One region of the Terrabacter carboxydivorans genome, then DNA from elsewhere that is predicted to be linked to it. Evidence: predicted binding sites of a transcription regulator. Region 1 holds the regulator's gene; the other holds the start of a gene.
What was found. Region 1 encodes LexA, which represses DNA repair genes until DNA is damaged. Its sites were predicted from a motif close to TCGAACANNTGTTCGA; they were not measured.
Positions count from the first base shown of each region.

Region 2: a site for LexA is predicted at 1,642-1,657, ahead of recA (recombinase RecA). Genes of this name have one in related genera too.

Region 1 is NZ_BAAARE010000006.1:64,652-74,635, forward strand. Features, by position in the region: gene ABD297_RS07935 (DUF1295 domain-containing protein) at 1-834, opposite strand, end outside; gene ABD297_RS07940 (class I SAM-dependent methyltransferase) at 840-2,165, opposite strand; gene ABD297_RS07945 (gamma-glutamyltransferase) at 2,245-3,768, opposite strand; gene ABD297_RS07950 (peroxidase-related enzyme) at 3,765-4,346, opposite strand; gene ABD297_RS07955 (LysR family transcriptional regulator) at 4,462-5,409, opposite strand; gene ABD297_RS07960 (Sir2 family NAD-dependent protein deacetylase) at 5,494-6,438, shown strand; gene ABD297_RS07965 (hypothetical protein) at 6,525-7,175, opposite strand; gene lexA (transcriptional repressor LexA) at 7,433-8,158, opposite strand; gene ABD297_RS07975 (LysM peptidoglycan-binding domain-containing protein) at 8,387-8,818, shown strand; gene ABD297_RS07980 (hypothetical protein) at 9,237-9,539, shown strand; gene ABD297_RS07985 (alpha/beta hydrolase) at 9,557-9,984, shown strand, end outside.
Region 2 is NZ_BAAARE010000004.1:40,916-50,899, reverse strand. Features, by position in the region: gene ABD297_RS05440 (DUF3352 domain-containing protein) at 1-1,143, opposite strand, end outside; gene ABD297_RS05435 (DUF3046 domain-containing protein) at 1,301-1,558, shown strand; gene recA (recombinase RecA) at 1,831-2,880, shown strand; gene ABD297_RS05425 (regulatory protein RecX) at 2,883-3,860, shown strand; gene ABD297_RS05420 (YceI family protein) at 4,004-4,609, opposite strand; gene miaB (tRNA (N6-isopentenyl adenosine(37)-C2)-methylthiotransferase MiaB) at 4,832-6,406, shown strand; gene def (peptide deformylase) at 6,449-7,078, shown strand; gene miaA (tRNA (adenosine(37)-N6)-dimethylallyltransferase MiaA) at 7,081-8,040, shown strand; gene ABD297_RS05400 (ArsR/SmtB family transcription factor) at 8,155-8,502, shown strand; gene ABD297_RS05395 (SulP family inorganic anion transporter) at 8,499-9,984, shown strand, end outside.

The sequences.
Region 1 (9,984 bases):
CGGGAAGAAGCCGCTCGTGCGTCGCACGTAGTCGGCGTAGTCCGGTCGGCGGTCGCCGATGTCCTTCTCGAGCAGCTTCTTGCCCGTGCCCCCGTAGAGGTTCCACACCATGACGGCCGGGGACAGGATCGTCAGCACGCCCGGCCAGGCGCTGGCCGCCACGAGGAAGAGTCCTGTCCAGACGCTCGCGTCGCCGAAGTAGTTCGGGTGCCGGGTGTAGCGCCAGAGACCGGTGTCGAGCACCGTCCCCTTGTTGGCCGGGTCGTTGCGGAAGCGTGTCAGCTGCAGGTCGCCGACCGACTCGAAGAAGAAGCCGACCGCCCACAGGACGACGCCCACCCACAGCACCGCGCCGACGCCGCCCTCGACGAACATCGCGATCTGGACCGGCAGGGAGACGAACCACATGATGAGGCCCTGCGGGAGGTAGATGCGCAGCAGGGCGTAGACGTTCGTGTTGCCGTCGACCCGCTCGAGCATCGCCTCGTAGCGCGGGTCCTCGCCCTTGCCCCGCGACCGGCTGAAGATGTGCGCGGCGAGCCGCAGCCCCCACACGGCTGTGAGGCCGAGGGCGAGCCAGCGTCGCAGCCCGTCCCCGTGGCCGCCGCTCGTCGCGAAGGCCGTGAGCGCGATGGCGACGAAACCGAGCCCCCACGTCACGTCGATGACGGCCTGCTTGCCGACGCGCAGGGCGACGGCGAACGTGATGCCGAGGACTACGACGACTGCCAGCGCCGTGAGCAGCAGGGTGCGCCCGAAGGCCCCGCCGTCGAAGCCCGCGGCTTCGGCGGCGGGAGCGACGACGGGGGCGATCGTCGTCCGGACCGACGACACGACGGTCACCAGGCCCGGACGGGCGGCATACCGCTGCGGCCGTCGGCCGTCGGCTTGACCGCGAGGATCTGGTCGACGCCCATGCGGCCCTCCTCGAAGGCGAGCGCGCCGCCGACGAGGTAGAGCCGCCAGACCCGCCCGACCTCCTCGCCGACCATCTCGACGACCTTGTCCCAGTTGGCCTCGAACGTGTCGTACCAGGCGTTGACGGTCCACACGTAGTGCTCGCGCAGGGCGTGGACGTCGCGGACCTCGAGGCCGGCCTGCTCGATGAGGTCGACGGTCTCCCCGACGGGCCGCATGTGCATGTCGGGCGCGATGAAGGCCTCGATGAAGGGGCCGCCACCGGGACGGGTCGTGCGCGACATCTGCTGGATCAGGGCCCGGCCTCCCGGCTTCAGCAGACGGTGGATCTGGCCCGTGAAGGTCGGGTAGTTGCGCTGTCCGACGTGCTCGCCCATCTCGATCGAGGAGATCGTGTCGAAGGGTCCGTCGGGGACCTCGCGGTAGTCCTGGAGCCGGATCTCGACCCGGTCCTGCAGGCCCCGCTCGCGGATGCGCTCGTCGATGAAGGCCTTCTGCTCACTGGAGATCGTGACGCCGACGACCTGCGCGCCGAACTTCTCGGCGGCGTGCAACGACAGGGAGCCCCAGCCGCAGCCGATGTCGAGGTGGCGTCCGCCGGGCTCGATGCCCAGCTTGCGGCAGACGAGGTCGAGCTTGTCGCGCTGCGAGTCCTCGACGGTGTAGCCGGGCTCGGTGCTCGTCCAGTAGCCGCAGGAGTAGGCCATGTGCGGGTCGAGGATGAGGGAGTAGAAGTCGTTGGACAGGTTGTAGTGGTGCTCGATGGCGCTGCGGTCGCGGCTCTTGGTGTGCAGGCGCCCTCGCAACCGGGCCTGCGAGACGGGCGGCTCGGGCGGGAGCCCGACGACCCCGAGGTCGAAGGCGGTGCGGATGCCGTTCTTCGCCACGGCGGCGACGGTGATCGCGGACGGCCGGCCGCCCGCGAGCGTGCGCGCCGTCGACCACACGCGGCGGAAGCCGTCGAGCAGGTCGCCCTCGACATCGAGCTCGCCGGTGACGTAGGCCTGGGCGAGACCCAGCTCGCCGGGGTGGCGCACGAGGCGACGGAGGGCAGCGGGGTCGCGGAGCACGACGGTGGGTGCGTCGGTCGGTCCGGCGACGCTGCCGTCCCACGCCTTGAGGCGCACCGGCAGCTGGCCGCCGAAGAGCGGCTCGACGACGGCCGCCAGCCGGGCGCCGATGCCGTTCGGGCGGGAGGACGCTGCGGAGGGGGCGGGAGCGTCGGGGCGGTCGTCGGTCATGGTCATCGGGGTGGCCTCTCGTTGGGGGTCGACGCGAGATGATTCGGTGCCGGCCGCGCGTCGGATGGGGCGGCGCTGCGCACCCTCATGGAGATACCCCCACCGCCGCCTCCCGTCTCGCGTCCCCGGCCGCCACGAGCCCGTCCGGACCCAGCACCGCGGCACCGACGCCGCCGAAGTACATGTGAGGACCGGGATAGCGGTGCGAGGGCAGGCCGCTTGCCTCGACGGCCGCGGCGATGTCGTCCGACGGCTCGTGCTCGACGCGCGGGGAGCCGTCGTCCATGAACCGCACGTGCAGCCGTGGCGCGTCGATCGAGTGCTGGAGGTCGTCGCCGCGCAGGAGTCCTCGCCCGAGCACCTGCATGAGCGCAGTGGTGATCCGGTCGGCCCCCGGCGACCCGACGGCGAGGGCGGCACCTGAGGAGCTGCGTCCCGTCGTCGGCGCCATGTTGGAGGCGAGGCGCGTGCCGGGCGCGACGGCGTGCACGCCGAGCCGGTTGAGCTCGGGCTCACCGAGCGCGTTGTTGAGCAGGATGCCGGTGCCGGGGATCACCATGCCGGCGCCGTAGCCGGCGGACATCGTGATCGCACAGGCGTTCCCGTGCTCGTCGACGGCGGACACGTGCGCCGTGGACGCCGACGTGGGCAGGCCTGCCAGTCCGTGTCGTTCGACCGCCTCGAGGAGGGCGTGCCCGTCCGCATCGAGGTCTCGGGACCGGTCGTGGACGGACAGCCGGTAGGCGAGCACGCGGCGCTGGATGTCGATGACCTCCGCCCAGGTCCAGCTCTCGTGCCGCGCGAGCTGCCCGAGCATCGCGGCGAGCATGGGCCCGCCCACGGAGGGAGGTGGGTTCAGGGCGATGTGCCAGGCCCCGACGGTGCGCATCGTCGGTTCGCGCACGACGGCCTCGTATGCCGTGAGGTCGGCCGCCGTGATGAGGCCGCCGTTGGCGGCCATGTCCTCGACGAGCACCCGTCCGACGGCGCCCGTGGTGAAGAGCGAGGCTCCCTGTGCCGCAAGCAGGTCCAGGATGTCGGCGAGGTCGAGGTTGAGCGAGGTCTCGCCCGGCTCGAGCGGGCCGCCGTCCGCCCCCGTGACGAGTGCGTGCGCTTCGGGGTTGTCGCCGAAGAGCGTGTCGCGGACGATGCCGAGGTAGAGGGCGGCGGCAGCGCCGACGCGGTAGCCCTCGCGGCAGGCTCGTGCCGAGGGCTCGACGAGCCGACGCCACGGCACCTGCCCGAAGCGGTCCCTGGCGGCCGAGAGCGCCTGCACCGCACCGGAGTTCGCCACCGCGGCGTGCCCCGCACCGATGGTCACGCCGCCGCCGTAGTCGGTGGGGACCTGCCGCACGCCGTGACCGAAGGCCGACGGCGCGAGTCCCCGGCCGGGCATCTCGACGTTGCCGTCGATGACGACGGGCGTCTCGCCGGCGAGCCACACGTTGACGAAGGCGCCGCCCATCAGGCTGACGACGCCGGGCTCGGTGCTCATGGCCGCCAGGGAGGCGGAGACCGCCGCGTCGACGGCGTTGCCACCCTCGGCGGCCACCTCGAGCCCGGCCTGCAGGGCGGACGGGCCGGGCGCTGCGAGCGCCACCCGGGTCATGAGGTCGCTCTGCCGCTCGAGTGGTACTCCGGGTTCGGCACGAAGCCGAGCGCCGTCGACACGCGGTTGGTGAGGTTGAACATCCCGACGACCTGGACGAGCTCGACCACCTGGTGGTCGTCGAGGCCGACGTCGCGCAGCGGCTGCAGGTCCGCCTCGGTGACGTCGGCGGGGTGCAGGGTGAGCTTCTCTGCGTAGGAGGCCATCGCCTGCTCTCGGTCGGCGAGCCCGGCCTGGCGCCAGTTCGAGGCGATGAGGTCGGCCGTCACGGGGTCTCCAATGTGCTCGCGCAGGGCCGCTCCGTGGCTCACCTCGCAGTAGGTGCAACGGTTGACGCTGCTGACGACGACCGCGAGCAGCTCGCGGTCGGCGTTGCTCAGGTGTCCCTCCTTGTTGACGAGGAGGTTGAAGTAGCCCCACCACGCCAGGAACTGCTCACCGTTGACCGCCTGGGCGCGGAAGACGTTCGGCACGAAGCCGAAGGCGTCCTGCGCCTTGTCCCAGAGGCGGCTCACGCCCTCCGGGACCGTGTCGCGGTCGGGCACGGGCAGGTAGGAGATGCGCTCGCGGTCACCCATGGAGCCACCGTATGCCGGGTGCGACCTCCGCGCCCGTGGCGCGCCCGATCGCGCCGCCGTGGTGCTCCCTGCCCGTCAGTGGCCGGCCAGCGGCGTTCCAGTGGTTGGCCGGCTATCAGGCCTTGGCGCCCACGAGCTGGGCGGGGGAGACCTTGGGGTCGGATCCGGCGGCCTCGCACAGGGCGTCGAGGGCTGCTGCGACGGCGGGGACGCGCAGCAGGTCCGGAGTGGTGACGGCCAGGATCTGGCGGCGCGAGGCCGGCGAGAGCGGCAGGGTCGCGACCTCGTCGTGCTTGGCGGCGTTGAGGATCAGGTCCGGCACCAGGGCCACGCCGAGGCCGGCGGTGACGAGGCCGAGCTGGGCGACGTAGTCCTCGGTCTCGAAGGCCACGTTGGGTCGGAAGCCGGCGGTGTCGGCCAGGGAGAGCAGGTGCCCGCGGCAGCGGGGACACCCGGCGATCCACTCCTCACCGGAGAAGTCGGCGAGCGTCGCGGCCTCGTCGCCCGCGTGCGGGTGGGTGCCGGGCACGACGAGCCGCACCTCGTCGTCCATGAGGCGACGCGTCACGAGCAGGGAGAGGTCCTCCTCGAGCTCGCCGAGGTCGCCCCCCTCGTAGGCGAACGCGACCGCGACGTCGCAGTCGCCGCGCCGAAGGGCGGCGAGCGACTCGGGCGGCTCGGCCTCGGTGAAGGTGACGGTGATGTCGGGGTGGCGGGCCTTGAGGATGGCGAGCGTCCGAGGGACCAGCGTCGCCGAGGAGCTGGGGAAGGCCTGCAGGCGCACCCTCCCGGCCCGGAGCCCCGCGATGGCCGTGATCTCCTCCTCGGCGGCGTCGAGCGCGGCGAGGACGCCGACGGCGTGGCGTGCCAGCACCTGACCCGCCTCGGTGAGGCGGACCTGGCGACCGTAGCGCTCGACGAGGACCGTCCCCGTGCGCTGCTCGAGGCGCCGGACCATCTGGGAGATGGCCGGCTGGGTGAAGCCCAGGGCGTTCGCGGCGCTCGTGAAGCTTCCCTCGTCGGCAATGGCCTTCATGACCCGCAGGCCGGCAGCATCGATCATGGGAAAATCATAACCGGTGATTATGGAAAAGCGGCGAACCTGGCGGCACGCGAGGGGTCGTCGATCGGCACGTAGGCTGACCGGGTGAAGCAGCCGAACGGCATACCCCCGCAGTCGACCGCGGTCACCCGGCTCTCCACGACGCGCACGCTTCCGCTCGAGACGCACGACCTCGGCACGTTCGACGACCTCGTCGACCTCGTCAGCGGCGGGGGCGTGGTCGTCCTCTCCGGGGCAGGGCTCTCGACCGAGTCGGGCATCCCCGACTACCGGGGGCCGGACGGCACGCGTCGGGTCGAGCCGATGACCTTCGGCGAGTTCGCCGGGTCGAGCGCTGCCCGGCGGCGCTACTGGGCCCGCAGCTACATCGGGTGGCAGCGGTTCAACGCGGCCCGGCCCAACGAGGGCCACCGCGTCGTGACCGACCTGCAGCGGGCGGGCTACGTCGGGCCGATCATCACCCAGAACGTCGACGGTCTGCACCAGGCCTCGGGAGCCACGGACGTCATCGAGCTGCACGGCTCGCTCGATCGTGCCGTCTGCCTCACCTGCGGTGAGAGGACGACGCGAATCGGCTTGCACGAGCGGATGACCGAGGCGAACCCCGGCTTCATGGAGCGCTTCGCCGACGCGGCGCGGACGGTGGGCTCGCAGTGGGGCGAGCAGGTGCGACCCGACGGGGACATCGTGCTCGCCGACTCGCTCGTCGAGTCCTTCCACGCGCCCCGCTGCCTCGTCTGCGGCCACGACACGGTCAAGCCCGACGTCGTCTTCTTCGGCGAGTCGGTGCCCAAGGCCCTGGTCGAGCAGTGCTTCTCGCTCGTCGAGGCAGCCGGGGCCGTGCTCGTGCTCGGCTCGTCGCTGTCGGTGATGAGCGGCTACCGCTTCGTGCGCCGGGCCCACCAGCGGGACGTGCCGGTCGCGATCGTCACCCGCTCGGCGACGCGCGGCGACGCGGAGGCGACGCTGCGCCTGCACGCTCCGCTCGGCCCGACCCTGACCGACCTGCGGGGTGCGCTGGGCCACTGAGCGCCGCGGCTGCCGTGGCGCCGGCTCGTCGGATTGTCCGCTCGTCGGGCTCGGGGTTCGCCCCGTCGCCCGGTCCGTCCGGGCGGCTACTCGACGACGCCCTGAGTCGGCCGGGCCTCGAGGCCGTCGGCGGCACGCAGGTCCCAGAGCTCCTTGGTCTGCACGCCCCAGTAGGTGGCGAAGAGCACGATGACGATGACCTCGGCGATGAGCACCAGGTGGTCGAAGCCGTGCACCGTCAGGGCCGCCAGGACCGTGGTCCCGAGGGCGGCCGCGAGAGCCACGGCGATCGCGATGTATATGCGCTTGTAGACCGTGCCCGCCCCGGCACCCCGGTGCCGGTCCTCGGCGCGCAGCGCGCTCAGCACCATCACGGCGATGACGCCGGCCACCATGGTCCCGGCGGCGATGTCGTGGCTCAGCGCGATGAACCGGTCACGCAGGGCGAGGAAGAGGACGAGCTCGCCGAGCAGGATCGCGCCGCAGACGACCGTCACCACGACCGAGCGCACGGTCGGCCGTTCGGACGAGTCGCGCGTCACGGTGCCGCGCTTGAGCCAGGCGGTCACGCCGGCCGCGAGGGCCGCCACGACGACGAGCGACCAGATGTTGTTGCGCACGGCCGCCGCGATCTCGGCGGGGGTCTGGCTGTAGGCGTTGGGGCCGCAGCGTCCGTCCGGGACGGTGGGCACGAAGGCGACGACGAAGGCCATGAGCCCCGAGAATCCCAGCAGCACGTCCTCCTCCGGTGAGTGGCCCTTGTAGGCGACGAGGCTGGCCCCGAGGGCGCACAGCGAGCCGACGAAGACCGCGCGGGCCGGGGTGTAGTAGTAGGCGCTGATCGACCCGAGCCAGCACGAGTGGCCCCGTCTCCCACCACCACTGGTAGCCGACCGAGAGCAGCAGCATGAGCAGCAGCGCGATCATCGCACCGCGCAGGTAGCGGTAGGTCAGGACGACGTCTCGGGTGCGTGACGAGGGCATCGGCCCGGCCTCAGATGCGGCGCAGGACCGCGGTGACCTTGCCGAGGATCGTGGCGTGGTCGCCGTCGATGGGGGAGAAGTCGTCGTTGTGCGGCATGAGCCACACGTGACCGTCCTTGCGCTTGAAGGTCTTCACCGTCGCCTCGTTGTCGAGCATCGCGGCCACGACGTCGCCGTTGTCGGCGTGCTGCTGCTGGCGCACGACGACCCAGTCGCCGTCGCAGATCGCGGCGTCGACCATGGAGTCGCCGTTGACCTTGAGCAGGAAGAGGTCGCCCTCGCCCACGAGCTGCTTGGGCAGGGGGAAGACGTCCTCGACGACCTCCTCGGCGGTGATGGGGACGCCGGCCGCGATCTGGCCCAGCACGGGGACGTAGGAGGCCTCGGGGCGGGCGTCGCCCGAGTCGGTCTCGGTGTCGTACTGGTCGCCACGGGGTCGCAACGGGGTCGCGTCACCGCCGCGGTAGCCGAGCTCCTCGGCCTTCGCGTCGGGGGAGACGACCTCGAGGGCTCGCGGCCGGTTGGGGTCGCGCCGCAGGTAGCCCTTGGCGACGAGCGCGTTGAGCTGGTGCGAGACGCTCGAGGGGCTGGCCAGCCCGACCGCGTCACCGATCTCTCGCATGCTCGGCGGGTAGCCGCGCCGGTCGACGGAGTTGCGGATGACCTCGAGCACTCGCCGCTGGCGGACGGTCAGGCCGTCACCGGTCTCGCGGTCGGGAAGCTCGGTCACGCCCATGGTGTCCCCTTCGTCGGCTCGTCAGGCCGTGCTCCGACGCTGGGCGGGAGGCCAGTGTCAGTGGTGGCTGATGAGGTCTGTGGTGTGAGGAAAGACTACGGAGTTCGAACACAGTTGCCAAACACCTGTTCGAGGCGTGTCTCGACTTCATCGAACATACGTGCTACAACTCGTACAGACGTTCTATCGAACATGTGTTCGCAAGTTCAGGAGCAAGGGGAGGTCACCATGAGCGCCATCGTCCTCGAGGCCGTTCGTCACCAGCACGCCGAGGGGCCCGCACGGCTCGCGCCGACCGGCCGGCCCCGGCTCGTCCTCGTGCCCACCGGGCCCGACGCTGATCGCCAGGTGCGACGGTCGCGCGCCGTGGGGGACGCACAGCCGCCGCTGCGGCTGACCCGCTTCGGACGGCTCGTCGTGTCCCTGTTCGTGGCGACGGTCGTCTCCGTCCTGGGCGTGGGACTCGCCGGCCAGCTCGCCTCGGCCTCGGGTGAGCCGCGCACCGTGACGGTCCAGTCGGGCCAGACGCTCTCGGGGGTCGCCGCCCGCGAGCTCCCGGAGCTCGCCGTGTCCGACGGTGTCGTCGAGCTCCAGGTCGCCAACGGCCTCAGCACGACGGCGCTCCACGCCGGCCAGCAGCTGGTCATTCCGGCGCGCTGAGTCCGTCGGCCCCTGGGGCCGGTCGATCGCGTATGCCGTGTCCCTGGCAGCCGATCCACCCGTCCCTCCCGATCTGCCGCGTTGGCTCCACCTTCAGCGGCTGGCGGTGGCGGCGCTTCGACCCCGTCGCTCCTGCCCGGACGCCGCACCCCTGACCAGGGGTGCGGCGTTCTGCTGTCCCGTGTCGCTGTCTCGTCTCCCTGTCTCGTCTCACCGTCCCGACTCGGGTCTCGTCTCGCTGTCCCGTCGCGAGTAGGTGCCGTCCGAGTCCCCTTGCGGCGCAACGGCTTCCGTTGCGGTCAGGCGCAACCGTCGATGGTCCTGGCCCGCCGCACGGCGCCGGGGGCAAGCCTGTGGATGGCGCCGGTCCGCCACCCTCCCGTCGGCCTAGCGTGGCAGTCCTCGGGAAGGAGAGAGCATGCGCTACGACGTGGACACGGCGGACCTGCGCGACGACGTCACCTCGATCCGTGAGGTGGTCCTGCGCGTGCAGACACTCGGGATCACCGACGAGCTGGCGCCGATCGCGGCCGCGCTCCCGGAAGGCCGGTGCGCGCCGGGTCTGCGTGACGTCTCGGCGGCCTGGGCTGCGCGGCTGGCGGCGACGCGCTGGGAGCTGCAGGAGCTGGGGCGTGCCCTGGCCGTGGCGGCCGACACCTACGACGCCGTCGAGCAGGTGGCTCGGGCCGGCGTCGGTCGAGCGTCGGGGGCCTCCCGGTGATCGGCGGGGGATCGGCGGTGACCCTGTCGGTGCGGGACATCCGTTCGAGCCGTCCCCAGACCCTGGCGGCCGTCGGCCGCGGACTCGAGGATCGCCGACGACGGGTGCTGGTGCTGGCCGAGCTGGTGCTCTGGCGACGCTCGGCCGCGCCGCGATGGTTGGGTGCCGCCTCGTCTGCCGCGGCGGACCGCTACGGCCTCGTGGTGGCCGGGCTCGGCGGGTTGGCCTCGAGCATCGCCGTCGCCGGCCAGGCCCTGGGGCGGGCCGCGGCCCAGCTGCAGGCGGCGCTGGACCTCATCGGTCGCGCCGACCGACGTGCCGCGGAGGAGGGCGCGTGGGTCGACGGCGAGGGGCGCCTGTTCCTTCCGGTCCGAGCGGTGCTCGGCGAACCGTTGCTCGAGGCGCATCGGGCTTGCCTCGACGAGCTGCTCCGCGCCGAGGTGCA
Region 2 (9,984 bases), on a different contig from region 1:
GCCCAGCAGGACCTTGAGGTCGTCCGGGAGCTTGATGTCGAGCTGCTGCTCCACCTGGCCGATCGGGTCCGACTCGCCGTTGGCCGACGCGAGGCCCTCGATCTGCTTCTTCAGCTGGGGCCACGCACCGTCGAGCATCTTGTCGGCGCCCGAGACGTTGACGGCGGCGAGGGTGTCGGCCGGCAGTGAGGCCATCTCGGCGCCGTCGCCCTTCACCGAGGTCGTCGCGTCGGCGCCGCGCACCACGCCCGCCATCTCGACGTAGTCGGCGTCGAAGCGGACCGCCGCGGCGACGCGCCCCTTGGCGCCGGTCGCGGGGACGGCCCCCATGGCGGACGGGCCGCCCAGCTTCTGCAGCTCGGCGATGCCCCTGCCCATGTCGAACCAGGCCGACATGACGCCCTGCTCGCCGAGCGAGGTCATGTCCTCGCTGAACGTGGGGTTCTGGGCGAGCGAGCCCTTGTCGACGGCGGCGAGCGTCGCGTCCCCGACCCCTGCGGGCGTGACGATGGCGTAGCCGTCCTTCATGCGCAGGTCGGTCTTGTCCTTCTTGTTGCAGGCGAAGAGCCGGGTCAGGGTGTCCTTGGCGGCGCCCTCGTCCTTGACCTGGATGGCGAGCGCGACGTTCGGCGCGCTCTCGGTGCCGCCGGGCCGGATCGCGGCACCGATGCGGTCGCCGAGCCACGGCGCGATGTCGGTGTCGTAGCTGAGCTTGGCGGTGCAGTCGTTGCTCGAGCTCTTGGACGCCATCTCCCAGAGCTTCTTGCGCGGGTCGTCGCTCCCGAGGGTGTCCTTGACCTGGGGCAGGCTGCCGAGGAAGCGCACGGCCGCGATCTTCTGGCCGGCGGAGGGGTCGATGTCGAGGCGGACGTAGGCGTAGGCGTCGCCGGGCAGCACCTCGGCCGGCTGGGAGCCGCCGCCGCTCAGGGCCTGGAACGCGAACGCGCCGCCGCCGCCGAGGACCAGGGCGGTGACGACGCCGCCGACGAGCAGGCCGGTGCGCCGGCGTCCACCGGTCGGGGTGGCCTGCGGGTCGTCGGATAGGGCGACCCCACCGGGGACAGGCTCCGCCGTCCCCGCGGGAGTGGGGTAGGTGTAGTGCTGGGCGGACCCGTCGGCTGGACCTCGGGTGGGTTCGGTCATGGTGGTGCTCCCCTGAAGAGTTCGGTGTGGCCCGCGACCTCGCGCGGGACGAGAGGACGATACCGGCAGGCCCGGACGTCCGCGGCCGGTTCCGGCAAGCCTCCGACGACCGTGTGCGGCGCATCGGTTCCAGCCGTCCGGGTGGCACACTGCTGGGGTGCGGATCAGCCACTTCTGGACCTTGATGGACGACGAGTTCGGCGCGGCGTATGCCGGGTCGCTCGCCCGCGACCACGTGCTGGGTGCGCTCGGCAACCGCACCGTCGTGCAGGCGCTCGCCGACGGCGAGGCACCGCGGGCCGTCTGGGAGGCGCTGTGCACCGACATGGACGTGCCCCCGGAGCGCCGGCTCGGGCGGGACACCCGCGTCGCGCGCGGGGCCCAGGGCGGGCAGGGCGGTCGTCTCGGCGGCTGAGGCAGGTCGTGGCCCTCGGCGTCGTTGACCGGTGGCCACGGACGATGCACGTCGCCCGCCCTGCCCGGCGTGTCGTGGCGACTTCGAACATCTGTTCGGTACTGTTCTCCACAGGTCCTGCGCCACCACCCGCATCGTCCACAGGCCGTCTCGTGGTCCACCTGATGTCGGCGCCGGCCCCTAGCGTCTGACCCGACAGCGAATCTCAGGACGAGCCGTTGCCCGGGTCGAAGGTAGACGACCGCAGCGCAGACGGCAGATAGGTGACCGACATGGCATCGGTGCAGGCGAAGGACAAGGACAAGGCGCTCTCCTCGGTGATGGGCCAGATCGAGAAGAGCTACGGCAAGGGCGCGGTGATGCGTCTCGGCGATGACATCCGTCCGCCGATCGAGGTCATTCCCACGGGATCGATCGCCCTCGACGTCGCCCTCGGCATCGGGGGCCTCCCGCGGGGACGTGTCGTCGAGATCTACGGCCCGGAGTCGTCCGGTAAGACGACGGTGGCCCTCCACGCGGTCGCCAACGCGCAGAAGGCCGGCGGGATCGCCGCGTTCATCGACGCCGAGCACGCGCTCGACCCCGACTACGCCAAGAAGCTCGGTGTCGACACCGACGCCCTCCTCGTGTCGCAGCCCGACACCGGTGAGCAGGCGCTCGAGATCGCCGACATGCTGATCCGCTCCGGCGCCATCGACATCATCGTCATCGACTCGGTCGCGGCGCTCGTGCCCCGTGCCGAGATCGAGGGCGAGATGGGCGACAGCCACGTCGGTCTGCAGGCGCGTCTGATGAGCCAGGCGCTGCGCAAGCTGACCGGTGCGCTCAACAACACCGGCACGACCGCGATCTTCATCAACCAGCTGCGCGAGAAGATCGGCGTCATGTTCGGCTCGCCCGAGACGACGACCGGTGGCAAGGCGCTGAAGTTCTACGCCTCCGTGCGCCTCGACGTGCGTCGCATCGAGACGCTCAAGGACGGCACCGAGCCGGTCGGCAACCGCACCCGCGTCAAGGTCGTCAAGAACAAGGTCTCGCCGCCGTTCAAGCAGGCCGAGTTCGACATCCTCTACGGCCACGGCATCTCGCGCGAGGGTGGCCTCATCGACATGGGCGTCGAGCACGGCTTCGTCCGCAAGGCCGGCGCCTGGTACACCTACGAGGGCGACCAGCTGGGGCAGGGCAAGGAGAACGCCCGCAACTTCCTCAGGGACAACCCGGACCTCGCCGACGAGATCGAGAAGAAGGTCAAGGAGAAGCTCGGCGTCGGGCCGCGCGTCGACCAGCCCGCCGAGGTCTCGGACGTGCCCGTCGACTTCTGATCATGACCTTCTCCGCAGAGGAGAGCGTGCAGGACCGTCTGGCTCGCGCCGCGGCCGCCCTGGCTGAGGCCGAGGTCGTCGCCGGGGTGCGAGCCGACGGTCCTTCCGCGTCCCTTCCAGAGCCGTCGTCTGTGCCGACGGGTGTCGAGGTGGCCGGCACCTCGACGCAGCCCGACCTCGACACGTCGCCGGTCGCGGCGCGCAGCGGGGTCGGGGCCGTCGGCGGGCACGGCTCCGGCGACCGGTCGGGCGCGACGTCCGGCACGAGCTTCAGCACGGGGGCGCAGTCGTCGAACCCGAGGCAGGGTTCGCCGACGACCTCGCGGCACGGTTCGAGGTCGGACTCGAGGTCCGACTCGGCAAAGGGTTCAAAGCGGAGTTCGAGGCAGGGTCGGAAGCAGGGTTCGAAGCCCGGATCAGGCTGGGCTTCGTCTGACCCGGGGGAGCGGCCCGACTGGGCGCCCCCGCCCGACGACTCCGCCGACACGATCCCCGATGCCGACGCCGCGTCGGTGGCCCGGGCCATCGCCCTGCGACAGCTCAGCATGGCTCCGCGCAGCCGCGCGCAGCTCGAGCGGAAGCTGCGCCAGCGCGGCTGCGACGACGACGTGGCGGCGAAGGTGCTGGACCGCCTCACCGAGGTCGGCCTGGTCGACGACGAGGCCTACGCCCAGATGCTGGTGCGATCGAAGCAGTCGGACAAGGGGCTGGCCCGCCGGGCCCTGGCCCACGAGCTGCGCAAGCAGGGCATCGACCAGGACATCGCCGATGACGCGTTGGGCCAGGTGGGGGCCGGCGACGAGCGCGTCCGGGCCGAGCAGCTCGTCGCCAAGAAGCTGCGCTCGATGCGCGGTCTGGCGCCCGAGGTGCAGACCCGCCGTCTCGCCGGGCTGCTCGCCCGCAAGGGCTACTCCGGCGAGGTCGCATGGCCCGTCATCCGCGACGCGGTCGACGGCCTGCCCGAGCACCTGCGTGACTGACTGACCGAGTGCCTGACTGGCCGATGGGGCGCCGTCCGGTGCCGACTGCCGCCACTCGCCGCCCGGGCACGACGAAGGGGGTGGGGACCATGCGGTCCCCACCCCCTTCGTGGTGGTGCTGTGGTGCTGTGGTGCGGTGTCGCTCAGACCTCGGCAGCCACGTTCGCGATGGCGGAGATGTCGAACTCGAGCTTGACCTTCTCGCTGACGAGGACGCCACCGGTCTCGAGGGCGGCGTTGAAGGACAGGTTCCACTCGGTGCGGTCGATGGTGGTCTCACCCTCGAAGCCGACGCGCGTGTTGCCGAACGGGTCCTTGGCCGAACCGGTCTCCTCGAAGGGGATCGTGACGGACTTGGTGACGCCGTTGATGGTCAGGTCGCCGGTGATGGCCCACTCGGACCCGTCGCGCTCGACGTGGGTCGAGACGAAGGTGAGCTGCGGGTAGTTGGCGATGTCGAAGAAGTCGGGGGTCTTGAGATGACCGTCGCGCTGCTCGTTGCCGGTGGTGACGCTGGCGGCCTCGATGGTGACGGTGACCGACGAGTTGGCCGGCGTGACGGTGTCGACGTGGGCGGTGCCCTCGAACTGCTCGAACTGGCCGCGGACCTTGGTCACCATGGCGTGACGGGCGGAGAAGCCGATGCGCGTGTGGCTGGGGTCGAGCGTGTAGTCACCGGAGATGTTCTCGACGGCGACGGAGGGGGTCTCGGTGACGGTCTCGTCCTTGGAGCGGTTGAACAGGCCCATGATGTGTGTCCTTCGGGAGTAGGTTATTGAATGTTCAACCATCATGTTGCCGTACTTTGGTTGAACTGTCAAGCACTGGCGTCAACGGAGGCGGGACCGGTGCTATTCCCGCCGTCCGCACCCCGGGACGGGGCCTGCTCCCGAGCCTTCTGTGAGCCGCGCACGAGGCGGCATCGAGCCCGGCTGTCGCCGGTCGCTGCACGACGTACCCTTGTCGGTGCCATGACAACGCAGAACTTCGCCACCACGCCCGTCGCGACCGCCCCCATCCCCACGACGAGCGCGCCCCGCACCTACGACGTGCGCACCCACGGCTGCCAGATGAACGTCCACGACAGTGAGCGGCTCGCCGGTCTCCTCGAGACCGCCGGCTACATCGACCTCGCGAGCCTGCCGGCAGGGGATCGGCCCGAGGTGGCCGACGTCGTCGTGTTCAACACGTGCGCCGTGCGCGAGAACGCCGACAACAAGCTCTACGGCAACCTCGGCCAGCTGCGACCGGCCAAGCTGAAGAACCCGGGCATGCAGATCGCCGTGGGGGGCTGCATGGCCCAGAAGGACCGCGGCACCATCGTGCAGCGCGCCCCATGGGTCGACGTCGTCTTCGGCACCCACAACATCGGCTCGCTCCCGGCCCTGCTCGACCGGGCCGCCCACAACAAGCGGGCCGAGGTCGAGATCCTCGAGAGCCTCGAGGTCTTCCCCTCGACCCTGCCGACACGGCGCGACTCCGCCTACAGCGCGTGGGTCTCGATCTCGGTCGGCTGCAACAACACGTGCACGTTCTGCATCGTCCCGAGCCTGCGCGGCAAGGAGCAGGATCGGCGCCCGGGCGAGATCCTCGCCGAGATCGAGGCGCTCGTGGCGCAAGGTGTCGTCGAGGTGACCCTTCTCGGGCAGAACGTCAACACCTACGGGGTCGAGTTCGGTGACCGTCTCGCCTTCGGCAAGCTGCTGCGCGCCTGCGGGCAGATCGAGGGTCTCGAGCGGGTTCGCTTCACCAGCCCCCACCCGGCGGCTTTCACCGAGGACGTCATCCTGGCCATGGCCGCGACGCCCAACGTCATGCCGAGCCTGCACATGCCGCTGCAGTCGGGCTCGGACAAGGTGCTCAAGGACATGCGCCGCTCGTACCGCAGCGCGAAGTTCCTCGGCATCATCGAGAACGTCCGGAAGCACATCCCCGACGCCGCCATCACGACCGACATCATCGTCGGCTTCCCGGGCGAGACCGAGGAGGACTTCCAGGGCACGCTCGACGTCGTGCGCGAGTCCGGCTTCTCGAGCGCCTTCACCTTCCAGTACTCCATCCGCCCCGGCACGCCGGCGGCGACCATGGAGCAGCAGGTGCCCAAGGGGGTCGTGCAGGAGCGCTTCGAGCGGCTCATCGCCCTCCAGGAGGAGCTCAGCTGGGCCGGCAACCGTGCGGTCGAGGGCCGCGAGGTCGAGGTGCTCGTGACGCCCTCCGAGGGGCGCAAGGACGCCGAGACGAAGCGCATGTCGGGCCGGGCCCGCGACAACCGGCTCGTCCACTTCGCCGTGCCCGAGGGCGCCGAGGTGCCGCGCCCCGGCGACATGGTCACGGTGCAGGTCACCTACGGCGCACCCCACCACCTCGTGGCCGACTCCGGACTCGAAGGCGGGACGTATGCCGTCCGGCGCACCCCCGGCGGCGACGCCTGGGCCGCGCTGCAGGACGCGCCCGACGGTGCCGGCAAGCCGGCCGTGAGCCTGGGCATGCCGTCCGTCGGCAGGCCGGCCGCTGCGCCGGTGGCGCCGGGCTGCTCTGTCGTCTGAGCCGATTCGGGCCCGCGCGGCCCCTCGTGCTTGACTTGGCGCATGAGTGTGCGCCCCATCGTCATCACGGGCGAGCCCGTCCTCCACCGGGCCGCCGCCCTCGTCACCGACTTCGACGACGAGCTGCGGACCCTCGTCGAGGACATGTACGAGACCAACGTCGCCGCCAACGGCGTGGGGCTCGCTGCGCCCCAGATCGGGGTCGGGCTGCGCGTCTTCATCTGGAAGATGGCCAACGACGACGGCGTGCCGGAGCAGGGGCATGTCATCAACCCGACGCTGACCACCTCCCGGGTGCCGCAGGAGCGACCGAACCCCGACGAGGAGACGGAGGGCTGCCTGTCGGTCCCTGGCGAGGCGTTCCCGCTCAAGCGAGCCGACCGCGCCCACCTCATCGGCTTCGACGTCGACGGCAACCGGGTGGAGTTCGACGCGACGGGCTGGTTCGCGCGGTGCATGCAGCACGAGTACGACCACCTCAACGGCACGCTCTACGTCGATCGCCTCGACGACCGCCAGTCCAAGAAGGCGCGCAAGGCCGTCAAGCGCAACGGCTGGGGCAAGCCGGGGCACTCCTGGATGCCCGGCGTCGACGAGGACCCGTTCGGCCATGACCACGACACCCCCGAGGTCGAGCACGCGGACGGCCACTCGGGAGAGCTCGCCGGGTGACGCTGCCCGAGCCGGGGCCGCGCGTCCCCGGCGCACCGGGTCGCGGCGAAGCCGTCCCGACCATCGCCATCGTCGGCGCCACCGCCACGGGCAAGTCCGATCTCGCGCTCGACCTCGCCGAACGGCTCGGCGGCGAGGTCGTCAATGCCGACGCCATGCAGTTCTACCGCGGCATGGACATCGGCACCGCCAAGCTCGACCCTGCAGTCCGGCGTGGGATCCCGCACCACCAGCTCGACGTCCTCGAGGTGACCGAGGAGGCGAGCGTCGCCGGCTACCAGGTGGCCGCCCGTGCCGACATCGCCGACATCCGGGAGCGCGGACACCGCCCGTTGCTCGTCGGAGGCTCGGGACTCTACGTCCGGGCGGCGCTCGACCGGCTCGACATCCCGCCGACCGACTACGCGGTCCGCAGCCGCCTCGAGGCTGAGTCCGAGGCAGTCGGCGGCGATGCGCTCCACGCCCGGCTGCGCGAGCTGGACCCCAAGTCGGCGGCCACGATCCTGCCCGGCAACCTGCGCCGTGTCATCCGGGCGCTCGAGGTCATCGAGCTCACCGGCAGGCCATTCAGTGCCACCATGCCGACTCGCGAGTTCGTCTCTCCTGCAGTGATGCTCGGGCTGCGAGTCGACCGCGACCTGCTCGTCGACCGCATCGACCAGCGTGTCGAGCGCATGTGGGAGCGGGGGCTGCGCGCCGAGACCCAGACGCTGATCGCGCGCGGCCTGCGCGACGGGGTCACGGCGAGCCGGGCCATCGGCTACAGCCAGGCGATCGCGGTGATCGACGGCGAGATGGACGAGGCCACGGCACGGACCGAGACGGCCCAGGCCACGCGGCGCTATGCCCGGAGGCAGGAGTCGTGGTTCCGGCCCGACCCCCGCATCGTCTGGCTCGACGCGACCGACGGCGACGGGGTCAGGTTGCTCGACGAAGCCCTCCGCGTGCTCCACGCGGCCTGACCGACTGGCGCGCGCCGAACGGGTCCTGTCGTTTCCGAGGACCCCGTGTCTGGAGCACACCTCATGACTTGATAAAGTGTGCAACTGCAAAGGTTCGCATCGAAGGGTCGTTCCATGAGTGTGCCGCTGTACCAGGCGAAGGCAGAGTTCTTCAAGACGCTCGGCCACCCGGCCCGCATCCGGATCCTCGAGCTGCTCTCGGACCGCGACCACGCCGTGCACGAGCTGCTCGACGCCATCGACATCGAGCCGAGCAGCCTGTCGCAGCAGCTCGCCGTCCTGCGGCGCACGTCGCTCGTCACGTCGACGAGGGTGGGCGGTGAGGTGGTCTACTCGGTCAGCGTCCCGGAGGTGCGCGACCTGCTGCTCGCGGCACGGCGCATCCTCTCCGGCATCATCGCCGCCCAGGGAGAGCTCGAGTCCGAGCTGGAGTCGGAGCTGAGCCCGACGGCCGGGTCATGACCCTCGAGCTCGAGGCCCAAGGGGTCCGGGCCTGGACCGCCCGCCAGGCACGACGGATGAGGGCCTTGGCTCCGCGCCGGTCCGACTGGGCCTCGACGCGACTCGGGCGGGATCTTCCCGCCGGCCTCATGGTCGGCCTCGTCGCGCTGCCGCTCGCCCTCGGCTTCGGGGTGAGCTCCGGGATGGGAGCCACGGCAGGGCTCGTGACGGCCGTGGTCGCGGGCGCCGTCGCCGCGGTCTTCGGGGGCAGCCGGGTGCAGGTGAGTGGGCCGACCGGTGCGATGACCGTCGTCCTCGTCCCCATCATCGCGACGTACGGTCCGCACGGCGTCCTCGTCGTCGGCCTCATGGCCGGTGTCGTGCTCATCGCGCTCGGCTACGTGGGTGCGGGCCGCTACATCCGCTACGTACCCGTGCCGGTCGTCGAGGGCTTCACCCTCGGGATCGCGGCGATCATCCTGCTCCAGCAGGTGCCTGCGGCCGTGGGCGTGCACGCCGCGGGGGAGAAGGTGCTCGGCCAGGCGATGGGGGCGGTCGGCGAGTGGGCGTCCCACCCGGCCTGGCCCTCGCTCGCCGTCGCGGCCGCGGTCGTGGCCGGCGTGCTCGGGCTGGCGCGCCTGCGCCCGGGCCTGCCGTGGGCGCTCGTCGTCGTCGTGCTCGCGACCGTGGCCAACTCGGTGCTCGACCTCGGGATCGCCACCATCGGCGCGGTGCCCGCCGGACTGCCGGCCCCCTCGTTGCCCTCGCTGGTGGCGTCCGACCTCGGCTCGCTCGCGCTCCCCGCCGTCGCGGTCGCAGCCCTCGCGGCGCTCGAGAGCCTGCTCTCCGCCACCGTGTCCGACGCGATGAGCGTGGGACAACGACACGACTCCGACCGTGAGCTCGTCGGACAGGGTCTCGCCAACCTCGCGGCGCCGCTCTTCGGCGGCATACCGGCCACCGCGGCCATCGCGCGCACCGCGGTCAACGTGCGATCGGGGGCGGCGTCGAGGCTCGCGTCCCTCACGCACGCGGCTGTCCTCCTCGTCATCGTGCTCCTGGCCTCCCGGTGGGTGGCGATGATTCCCACCGCAGCCCTGGCCGGAGTCCTCGTCGCGACCGCGGTGCAGATGGTCCGGGTCTCGAGTCTCGGTGCCCTGCTGCGCTCCTCGCGGGGGGATGCCGTCGTCCTCGTCGGCACGGCAGCGGCGACGGTCCTCCTCGATCTCGTCATGGCCGTGCTCTTCGGGCTCGTCATGGCCGGCTTCTTCGTGCTGCGGCAGGCCGCAGCCTCCGCCCGGCTCGAGGAGGTGCCCCTCGACGAGAGCGACCACGCCGACGAGGAGCGCGCCCTGCTCGACGAGCACATCGTCGCCTATCGCATCGACGGGCCGATCTTCTTCGGCGCCGCGCACGACTTCCTCCTCGAGCTCACCGAGGTGAGTGACGTGCGCGTCGTCGTCCTGCGCATGTCGCGCGTGACGGTCATCGACGCGACGGGTG